2 regions of the Kitasatospora sp. NPDC001540 genome follow, and region 1 is predicted to be linked to the other one. Evidence: riboswitches for the same ligand, from Rfam matches in the RefSeq annotation. Region 1 holds a riboswitch; the other holds the start of a gene.

The links. A riboswitch is a leader RNA that binds a small molecule or an ion and turns the genes downstream of it on or off. The one in region 1 is predicted to bind S-adenosylmethionine.
Region 2: it holds a riboswitch for S-adenosylmethionine, as region 1 does, so the genes downstream of both, ACFY00_RS01440 (aminotransferase class V-fold PLP-dependent enzyme) here and thrC (threonine synthase) in region 1, are expected to answer to the same signal.

Annotation. Positions count from the first base shown of each region.
Region 1 covers NZ_JBIAVO010000006.1:71,610-76,917, reverse strand. Annotated here, with positions in the region: gene groL (chaperonin GroEL) at 1-725, opposite strand, end outside; gene ACFY00_RS10285 (cold-shock protein) at 1,037-1,243, opposite strand; gene ACFY00_RS10280 (ubiquitin-like small modifier protein 1) at 1,805-2,083, opposite strand; gene thrC (threonine synthase) at 2,142-3,422, opposite strand; SAM riboswitch class I at 3,440-3,566, opposite strand; gene ACFY00_RS10270 (glucosyl-3-phosphoglycerate synthase) at 3,704-4,714, shown strand; gene ACFY00_RS10265 (trehalose-6-phosphate synthase) at 4,797-5,308, shown strand, end outside.
Region 2 covers NZ_JBIAVO010000001.1:314,455-319,762, reverse strand. Annotated here, with positions in the region: gene ACFY00_RS01445 (Lrp/AsnC ligand binding domain-containing protein) at 1-254, shown strand, start outside; gene ACFY00_RS01440 (aminotransferase class V-fold PLP-dependent enzyme) at 258-1,622, opposite strand; SAM riboswitch class IV at 1,670-1,787, opposite strand; gene trpD (anthranilate phosphoribosyltransferase) at 2,103-3,176, opposite strand; gene ACFY00_RS01430 (hypothetical protein) at 3,305-3,730, opposite strand; gene ACFY00_RS01425 (heme-copper oxidase subunit III) at 4,035-4,655, shown strand; gene ACFY00_RS01420 (c-type cytochrome) at 4,747-5,308, shown strand, end outside.

The DNA of each region.
Region 1 (5,308 bases):
CCGCTCTGCATGACCTTCTCCAGCAGCGGGAGGAGGTCCTTGACCGAGGAGATCTTGGAGTTGGCGATGAGGATGTACGGGTCCTCGAAGCTCGCCTCCATGCGCTCCAGGTCGGTGGCGAAGTAGGCGGAGATGTAGCCCTTGTCGAAGCGCATGCCCTCGGTGAGCTCGAGCTCCAGACCGAAGGTGTTGCTCTCCTCGACGGTGATGACGCCTTCCTTGCCGACCTTGTCCATGGCCTCGGCGATGAGCTCGCCGATCTGGGTGTCGGCGGCCGAGATGGAGGCGGTGGAGGCGATCTGCTCCTTGGTCTCCACGTCCTTGGCCTGGGCCAGCAGCTGGTCGGAGACGGCGGCGACGGCCTTCTCGATGCCGCGCTTGAGGGCCATCGGGTTGGCGCCGGCGGCGACGTTGCGCAGACCCTCGCGGACGAGCGCCTGGGCCAGCACGGTGGCGGTGGTGGTGCCGTCACCCGCGACGTCGTCGGTCTTCTTGGCGACCTCCTTGACCAGCTCGGCGCCGATCTTCTCGTACGGGTCCTCGAGCTCGATCTCCTTGGCGATGGAGACACCGTCGTTGGTGATGGTGGGGGCGCCCCACTTCTTCTCCAGAACGACGTTGCGACCCTTGGGGCCGAGCGTGACCTTCACGGCGTCGGCAAGCTGGTTCATGCCACGCTCAAGGCCGCGGCGGGCTTCCTCGTCAAAGGCGATGATCTTGGCCATCAGAAGTGGTCCTCCGGGACACGGTCGACTGCTCGGACCAAGGGGTGCCCGCGACGGACGGCCCAGGAGAGCGGGGGTCCCTTCCCCTACCGCTTCCGGGGCCTCACCGGCCCGGTCCGTTTGTCACTCTCACGCTGTGAGTGCTAACGCCAATGATTAGCACTCTCGGGTGGCGAGTGCAAGCCCATTGGCGCCCTGCGGGCGGCCCCGCCGGGAAAGCCGACAGGCCCGCCCCGGACGCCGTGCGGCGTCGGGGCGGGCCTGTCGGTGCGTCTGGCGCGGTGCGTGCGGTCCTGCGGTCCGCCGGGACCTCAGGCGCCGGCGGCGCGGACCATGTCGGCCTGCGGGCCCTTCTGGCCCTGCGAGATCTCGAACTCGACCCGCTGGCCCTCTTCCAGGGTGCGGTAGCCGTCCATCTGGATCGCGCTGTAGTGGACGAACACGTCCGCTCCACCGTCGACCGCGATGAAGCCGTAGCCCTTCTCGGCGTTGAACCACTTGACGGTGCCCTGAGCCATTCCGAACTCCCCTTGTGCTGTGCTGGCCCTTCAGAGATCCGCGGGACGCGGACCCGGAGGTCTGGAAGGCCGGCCTGGGGACTCCCCCCCGTACGGCGCAGCCTCTGTCGCGGCTGAATGTATCCGGATATGCGCCCTGTGCAACAGGCCCAATTTCCGGGGAAAGCCCGGGCTACGCAGGGGATATGACGGGGCGAAAGGAACATCGGTCGACAATTGCCACCGGACATAACGGACGCGTCACCGCAAAACGCCGGAACAATTCTGACGGCGGCCTGACAGAACGGGCGGCAAGCTGTCCGGCGCGTGTCTCAGCGCGCGGGACGGAACGGGTCCCGCACGGGCGGGGCGCGGCGCGGAAATCGATGATTGAACCGGGCCGCAGCGGGGAAACGGCCCTGACCGGCACTCTACTCCCCGCCGTCGGGCGGAATTCCGGCGCCCCGCCCGGCGGGAAAACCGCAGGTGCCGGGCCATTGCCCCCGGCGTACGCACGAAGCCGCCGTCCGGTCCGGAAAATTGAATTCCGAACCAAACGGCGGCCGCGGGAATGCGGGGCGGTCAGCAGCCGCCGGCCACCGCCGGAATGATCGACACCGAGGCGCCGTCCTTGACCTCGGTCTCCAGGCCGTCGGCGAAGCGCACGTCGTCGTCGTTCACGTACACGTTCACGAAGCGGCGCAGCTTGCCGGTGTCGTCCAGCAGGCGGGCGGCGATGCCGGGGTGGTTCGCCTCCAGGTCCGCGACCACGGCGGACAGGGTGGCGCCCTCGGCGGTCACCTCGGCGGCGCCGCCGGTGTAGGTGCGCAGGATGGTCGGGATGCGGACGGTGGCGCTCATGCGGTGCTCCTCGGGGCGTGGGGGTGTCCTACGGCGGGGTGTCCTGCGGCTGGGTCTGTCAGGCGGTGGCGAGGCCGGCGGCGCGGAAGGACTCCAGCGTCGGACGGATCACCGCGGTCATGCCGGCGTCGGCGACCGCGTCGAGGGTCTTGAGGCCGTCGCCGGTGTTGATCGCGACGGTCTCCTTGGACGGGTCCAGCAGGCCGTTCTCGACCAGCTTCTTCAGCACGCCCACGGTGACGCCGCCCGCGGTCTCGGCGAAGATGCCCTCGGTGCGGGCGAGCAGCTTGATCGCCTCGACCACCTCGGCGTCGGTGACGTCCTCGACCGCGCCGCCCGTGCGGCGGGCGATGTCCAGCACGTACGGGCCGTCGGCCGGGTTGCCGATCGCCAGCGACTTGGCGATGGTGTCCGGCTTGACCGGCTTGATCACGTCGCGCCCGGCCTTGAACGCGGCCGAGACCGGGGAGCAGCCCTCGGCCTGGGCGCCGAAGATCCTGTACGGCTTGTCCTCGACCAGGCCGAGCTTGATCAGCTCCTGCAGGCCCTTGTCGATCTTGGTGAGCTGGGAGCCGGAGGCGATCGGGATGACGATCTGGTCGGGCAGCCGCCAGCCGAGCTGCTCGCAGATCTCGAACGCCAGGGTCTTGGAGCCCTCGCCGTAGTACGGGCGCAGGTTGACGTTCACGAAGCCCCAGCCCTCGCCGGCCGGGTCGCCGATCAGCTCGGAGCAGAAGCGGTTCACGTCGTCGTAGTTGCCGTCGATGCCGACCAGCTCGCCGCCGTACACCCCGGCCATCACGACCTTGCCCTGCTCCAGGTCGTGCGGGATGAACACGCAGGACTTGAAGCCGGCCCGGGCGGCCGCGGCGCCCACCGCACCGGCCAGGTTGCCGGTGGAGGAGCAGGAGAGGGTGGTGAACTCGAAGGCGCGGGCTGCCTCGATCGCGCAGGCCACCACCCGGTCCTTGAAGGAGTGGGTCGGGTTGCCCGAGTCGTCCTTGACGTACAGCTGGCCGGTGAAGCCCAGCTCGCGGCCCAGGTTGTCGGCCTTGACCAGCGGGGTCCACCCCGGGTTCAGGTTCGGCTTGCCCGCCACGTCGGCCGGGACGGGCAGCAGCGGGGCGTAGCGCCAGATCGACGCCGGACCGGCCTCGATCCGCTTGCGCAGCTCCTCGGCGTCGTAGCCCGCGTAGTCGTACGCGATCTCCAGCGGGCCGAAGCATTCCGAGCAGGCGAAGTCCGGCCCGAGCGGGGAGCGCGCACCGCACTCGCGACAGGACAGCGCGGTCGCGGGACCGAGGTCGACGGCGGTGGGTGCGGCGGTGTCAACAGCCATGGTGGCGAGGCCCTTTCTCCTCATCTTCCCCGGATCGCGGTTGCGCCGGGACGGAATTGGCACCTGTCCCGCCGGGCCTGCAGGCCGCGCGGGAGGGTTGCCGGGACTTCAACGGGCCGTTCCCTCAGTCCCTCTGGATGAGCTCTGTGAAGTTGTGGTCGTACGCTGCGAGCGGCCCCCGCGTGCGAAGGCACGGTCGCAGTACGAAGACTGTATCCGAAGGCCCGGTCGGACAGACCCCCGCGTCCGACACCCGAGACGAACGAGACAGGGAGCGAGACTTGCCGGAGCAGCCCGAGCCCGCGGCACTGCCGGAGGTCGCCGACTGGCTGCGGCGCCGGTCCTGGACGGCCGCCGACCGTCCGCTCGACCTGCTGCTGGCCGCCAAGCGCGCCGCCGGGGCGGCCGGGACGGTCAGCGTGGTGCTGCCCGCGCTGGACGAGGAGTCCACCGTCGGCGAGATCGTCACCGCGATCCGCACCGAGCTGGTCGAACGCGTCCCGCTGGTGGACGAGCTGGTGGTGGTCGACTCCGGCTCGCAGGACGGCACCGCCGCCGCCGCGGCCGCCGCCGGGGCCCGGGTCGTGCACCGGGACGCGATCCTGCCCCGGCTGCCCGCCGAACCCGGCAAGGGCGAGGTGCTGTGGCGCTCGCTGCTCGTCACCAGCGGCGCGATCGTCTGCTTCGTCGACGCCGACCTGCGCGCGTTCGACCCCGCCCTGGTCTCCGGCACCATCGGCCCGCTGCTCACCGACCCGGCCCTGCACCTGGTCAAGGCCATGTACGACCGCCCCTTCGAGGACGGCGGCGCCGTCGTCCCGGCGGGCGGCGGCCGGGTCACCGAACTCGTCGCCCGCCCCCTGCTCAACCTGCACTGGCCCCAGCTCGCGGGCTTCGTCCAGCCCCTCGGCGGCGAGTACGCGGCCCGCCGCACCCTGCTGGAACGGCTGCCCTTCCCGACCGGCTACGGCGTGGAGCTCGGCCTGCTGGTGGACGCCCTGGAACTCGTCGGCCTGGACGCGCTGGCCCAGGTCGACGTCGGCGTCCGGCATCACCGGCACCAGGACGGCCAGGCCCTCGGCCGGATGGCCGCCACCATCTACCGCACCGCCCTGGAACGCCTGGACCGCGCCCACCGCCTCAAGGCCGACCCCGACCTGGTCCGCCCGCTGCTCACCCAGTACACCCGCACCCCCGAGGGCTTCGCCCCCCGCACCCACCCCGTCCCCGCCACCGAACGCCCCCCGATGGCCACCGTCCCCGAGTACCGCGCCCGCCGAACGGCTCCGTGACCGGCGGCTGACCCCGAGAGTTCACCCGCCGCGGGCCGCGCCGAGTGGTTTGGTCGGCTGATCGCACGGCAAGGTTGGCTGTATGGCCGATCACGTGTCCGAACGCCCCCAGCAGTCCGGAGCCGCCCCGATCCTGGTGGCCTCCAACCGCGGTCCGGTGTCCTTCCGCACGGAGGACGACGGCACGCTGACCCTCCGCAGAGGCGGCGGCGGCCTGGTCTCCGGGCTCTCCGCGATCGACGACCCGAACGCGGTCTGGGTCTGCGCCGCGCTCTCCGACGCCGACCGCACCGCCGCCCGGCAGGCCCCCGACGGACGCCTCGACCGGGCCGGGCACGACGTCGGCGGACAGGCCGTCCGAATGCTGGACATCGACCCGGAGACCTTCGCCCGCGCCTACAACGGCGTCGCCAACTCCACGCTCTGGTTCGTCCACCACCTGCTCTACCGGACGCCCGTGCAGCCCGCCTTCGACGCCGACTTCCGCACCGAATGGGCCGCCTACCGCGCCTACAACGCCGCCTTCGCCGAGGCCCTCGCCGCCGAGGCCGCCCCCGGCGCCGCCGTCCTGGTGCAGGACTACCACCTCTCGCT
Region 2 (5,308 bases), on a different contig from region 1:
CCGACGTCGACCGGATCCCCGAGATCGCCGAGGCGATCGCCGCGATCGAGGGCGTCAGCGAGGTCTACTCCGTCACCGGCACCTACGACCTGGTCGCGATGGTCCGGGTGCGCAACCACGAGGACCTGGCCGAGGTGATCCCCGGCCGCGTCAACAAGGTCCCGGGCGTCACCAACACCGAGACCCACATCGCCTTCCGCACCTACTCGCAGCACGACCTGGAGGCCGCGTTCTCGCTCGGCCTGGACGGCTGAGCCTCAGCCCTGCTGCCGGGTGTCGGCGACGCAGCGGCCGCCCTCGTTGCGGTAGCTCCACTTCGCGCCGTCGCTGACCAGCTCCCGCACCGCGGTGAGGAACCGGTCCAGGTGCTCGACGGGGGTCCCGGCGCCGAAGCTGACCCGGATCGCGTTCAGACTGCGCTCCCCCGGCAGCGACGGCTCCGGCGCCCCGCACTCGCTGGGAGCGGCCTCCTCCCCGCCCAGCAGGGTCCGCACCAGCGGGTGCGCGCAGAACAGCCCGTCCCGCACCCCGATGCCGTACTCGGCGGACAGCGCGGCCGAGAAGTGCGAGCTGTTCCAGCCGCGCACCACGAAGGACACCACGCCGACCCGGTCCGAGCCCTCGCCGAACAGGCTCAGCACCCGCACCTCGGGGATCGCCGCCAGGCCCTCGGTCAGCTTCGCCACCAGCGCCCGCTCCCGGGCCTCCAGCGCCTCGAAGCCCGCCTCGTCCAGCGCCCGGCAGGCCGAGGCGATCGCGTACGCGCCGATCACGTTCGGCGAACCGGCCTCGTGCCGGGCCGGGCCGGTGTGCCATTCCACCGCGACCGAGCCGTCCAGCTCGCGGGCCACCGTCCGGCTCGCCCCGCCGCCGGCCAGGTACGGCTCGGCCGCGTCCAGCCAGTCCGAGCGGCCCGCCAGCACCCCGGCGCCGAACGGCGCGTACAGCTTGTGGCCGGAGAACGCCACCCAGTCGACGTCCAACTCCCGCACCGAGACCCGGTGGTGGGGCGCCAGCTGGGCCGCGTCCAGCACCACCCGGGCGCCGTGGCGGTGGGCGACCGCGGTCAGCTCCTTGACCGGCCACAGCTCGCCGGTGACGTTCGACGCGCCGGTCACGCAGAACAGCTTCGGCCCCTCGGCCGCGCCCAGCAGCGCCTCCTCCAGCGCCGACACCGCCTCCGCGTGCGAACGCGGCGCCCGCAGGTAGCGCACCGTCAGGCCCTCGCGGCGCCACGGCAGCAGCGAGGCGTGGTGCTCGGTCTCGAACGCGAAGACCTCGGTCCCGGCCGGGAGCGCCCCCGCCAGCAGGTTCAGCGAGTCGGTGGTCGCCCGGGTGAACACCACCTGGTCGCCGTCGCGCAGGTCCAGGAACCCGGCGACGGTCCGCCGGCTCTGCTCGAACAGGTCGGTCGACAGCTGCGACAGGTACCCGGCCCCGCGGTGCACCGACCCGTAGTACGGCGCGTACGCCGCGACGTCGTCCCACACCCGCTTCAGCGCCGGGGCACTCGCCGCGTAGTCCAGCGCCGCGTACCCGACCTTCTCCCCGGACGCCAGCGGAACCTCGACGTCCCCGCCCAGCACGGCCAGCGGCTCGCAGATCTCGGTGGCAACGGACATGGGTGCACTCCTCCACGGGGTCAGGACCCCGGAGGTGCGACACCGGAAGTCCGCGCTTGCCACGCGGACCTGTCGCCGCGCAGCCCGGTCCTCACCCAGGGCACCCCGCCACGGACGGAGGGTTGCCGGACAGCCAGCTGGGGCTTCGCGCTGTCACTCATGACCTGGCGAAGAGATTACACGAACCCCGCCCCGTCTCAACCCCCGTCCACATCCCGGAACACCCTTCGGCAGACGAGCACGCACCATCAGGGGCTCGGGGAACGGCAGAGCCCCATCAGGGGCTCGGGGAACGGCGAGTCCGTGCTGCTGGCGGCCGGAGCCCATCGGAGGTCCGCGCCGCTTCGGGCCGCAGTAACAGAACCCGAAGCCACCGCACGCACCGGCAGTGCACCGCCAGCAGCCCCGAGCTCGCCGTTCCCCGGGCCCCTGATGTCGCGCCTCGCCGTTCTCCCCGGGCCCCTGAAGGTACCTGCGCCGCTACGCGTGCGTGGCCTCCGCCCAGCGCTTCAGCAGCGCCCCCGCCGCGCCGGAGTCGATCGCCGCCGCCGTCCGCACCATCGCCGCCGCGATCTGCTCGGTGAGCGGCGCGTCCGTCAGCTCCAGCGCGACCAGCGCGGCCGCGCTGTTGAGCAGGACGGCGTCCCGCACCGCCCCGCGCTCGCCGCCCAGCACCCGGCGGGCGACCTCCGCGTTGTACTCGGGGTCGGCGCCGCGCAGCGCCTCGATCCCGACCAGCTCGATGCCGACCTCGCGCGGGTCGAACCGGGTCTCGGTGACCCCGCCGTCCCGGATGACCCACACGTTCGAGGTGGTGGTGACGGTCAACTCGTCGAGCCCGTCGTCACCCCGGAAGACCAGCCCCTGGGCGCCGCGCCGGGCCAGGACCCCGGCGATCAGCCCGGCGAGGCGGGTGTCGAAGCAGCCGATGGCGTGCGAGGTGACCTTGGCCGGGTTGGTGAGCGGGCCGAGGATGTTGAAGACCGTGGGGACGGCCAGCTCGGCGCGCGCCTGGGCGGTGTGGCGCATCGAGGGGTGGAACTTCGCGGCGAAGCAGAAGGTCAGGCCGACCTCCTCGGCCACCGCCGCGACCCGCTCCGCGGAGAGTTCCAGGTTGACCCCGAGCCGGCCGAGCACGTCCGAGGAGCCGGAGGCCGAGGAGGAGGCCCGGTTGCCGTGCTTGACGACCTTCGCCCCGGCCGCGGCGGCGACCACCGCGGACATGGTGGAGATGTTGACGGTCCTGGCCCGGTCGCCGCCGGTGCCGACGATGTCGACCGCCGGGCCGGGGATGTCCAGCGGCAGGGCGTGCGCGTACATCGTCTCGACCAGGCCGGCGATCTCCTCGACCGTCTCGCCCTTGCCGCGCATGGCGACCAGGAACCCGGCCACCTGGACGGGGCTGGCCTCGCCGTTCATGATCCGGTCCATCGCCCAGGCGGTGTCGGCCTGGGCGAGGTCGTTGCCCTGCAGCAGCGAGCTCAGCAGGTCCGGCCAGGTGCGGACCACCTGCGCGGGGTCGCTACCGCCGTTCGCAGAGTGCGCGTTCACCATGGCCGACTCCAGCTCTCGTCTACGTCCCAGAGGAATGGACGTCAGCCTATCGAGCGAGCGGGGACGGCCGCCCGGGGTTGCCGTCCCCTTCTCTCCAGTTGAGACGCTGCGGCGGGAGGGTCGGCGGGTCAGCGCCCCGCGGGTGCGCGCCGGGCGAGCCGGGCCCGCAGCAGCGCGGTCGCGGCGTCGGCGAGGGCGACCGGGTCGACGGGGTGCGAGATGGCGGCGTCGGCCCGGCTCCAGGCGGCGAGCCAGGAGTCCTGCGGGCGGCCGATCACGACCAGGACCGGCGGGCAGCCGTAGATCTCGTCCTTCAGCTGCCGGGTCAGGCCGAGCCCGCCGGCCGGGACGGCCTCGCCGTCCAGGACGCAGAGGTCGATCCCGCCCTTCTCCAGGGCGCGCAGCACCGCGGGCGCGGTGGCGCACTCCAGGTACTCGAGGGCGGGGACGTCCGCGGCGGGCCGCCTGCCGAGGGCGAGGGTCACCTGCTCACGGGTGTTGCGGTCGTCGCTGTAGACGAGAACGGTGAGCGTCTCGTCGGAGTGCTGCGCCATGGCCCCTGCTTCCTGGTGCTCGTCCTCTTATATGTGTGCCCATGCCGGGCGGCCCCGACCGAACGGCCCAGTGTGACCCGGGCCACGTCCTGGGACGGATGCTACTCCCGCGGGCCCGTCCTGCGGAGACCCCGGCGCGATCTCGCTCAAGCCGCCGCGCCCCGGGGTCACCCCGCCGGCCCAGCGCGCTCACCCGTCCGAACAACCGTCAGAAAACGGACGGTGCGCGAGGCGGGCATACCTCACGCACCGGACACTCCGAGGGAGACCCCCCGGCGTGAAGACGGAATAAGGGACCGACATAATGTCCGTCGTGGCGACAGCAACAGCAACAGAAACCGGACACGCGCACGGAGCGGTCAACAGGCCGAACCTGGTCAGCGTCGGAACCATTGTCTGGCTGAGCTCGGAGCTGATGTTCTTCGCGGCCCTGTTCGCGATGTACTTCACCCTCCGCTCGGTCAAGGGTGCCGAGTTCTGGCACGAGAAGGCCAGTGCCCTCAACGTGCCGTTCTCCTCGGTCAACACCACGATCCTGGTGCTCTCCTCGCTCACCTGCCAGCTCGGCGTCTTCGCCGCCGAGCGCGGTGACGTGAAGAAGCTGCGCTCGTGGTTCACGATCACCTTCGTGATGGGCGCCATCTTCATCGGCGGCCAGATCTTCGAGTACACCGAGCTGGTCAAGAAGGACGGCCTGTCGCTGTCCTCGGACCCGTACGGCACGGTGTTCTACCTGACCACCGGCTTCCACGGACTCCACGTGACGGGTGGTCTGATCGCCTTCCTGCTGGTCCTCGGTCGGACCTACGCGGCGCGGCGCTTCACGCACGAGCAGGCCACCGCGGCGATCGTGGTGTCGTACTACTGGCACTTCGTCGACGTCGTGTGGATCGGCCTGTTCGCGACCATCTACCTGATCAAGTAACAGCCGCCCCGCCCCTGACCCGGCGTCACCTCGACGCCTGGGCGTCAGGGGCAGGCTGCTGCCGACCAGATCCTGACACCGGGGTTATTCCGTGAAAAAGCTCTCCGCACGACGGCGCCACCCACTGGCGGCGGTCGTCGTCCTACTTCTCGCCCTGGCGGCCACCGGGGGGCTCTACGCCGCTTTCGCGCCCGCCGAGAAGGCACAGGCCGACAGCTCTGCGCAGTCGCTCGCCATCGACGAGGGCAAGAAGCTCTTCGCCGTCGGCTGCTCCTCCTGCCACGGCCTGAACGGCCAGGGCACCTCCGACGGCCCGTCGCTGGCCGGCGTCGGCTCGGCCGCGGTCGACTTCCAGGTCGGCACCGGCCGCATGCCGGCCCAGCAGCCGGGTGCGCAGGTCCCGCGCAAGAAGGTCGTCTACTCCCAGACCGAGATCGACCAGCTGGCCGCCTTCGTGGCCTCGCTCGGCCCCGGCCCGGTCGCTCCGGACAGCAAGCAGTACCAGCCCTCCGACAACCCGGCGACCAACGCCGAGCAGGTGGCCAAGGGCGGTGAGCTGTTCCGCACCAACTGCGCCCAGTGCCACAACTTCGCCGGCAAGGGCGGCGCGCTGACCAACGGCAAGTACGCCCCGTCCCTGGAGGGCGTGGACG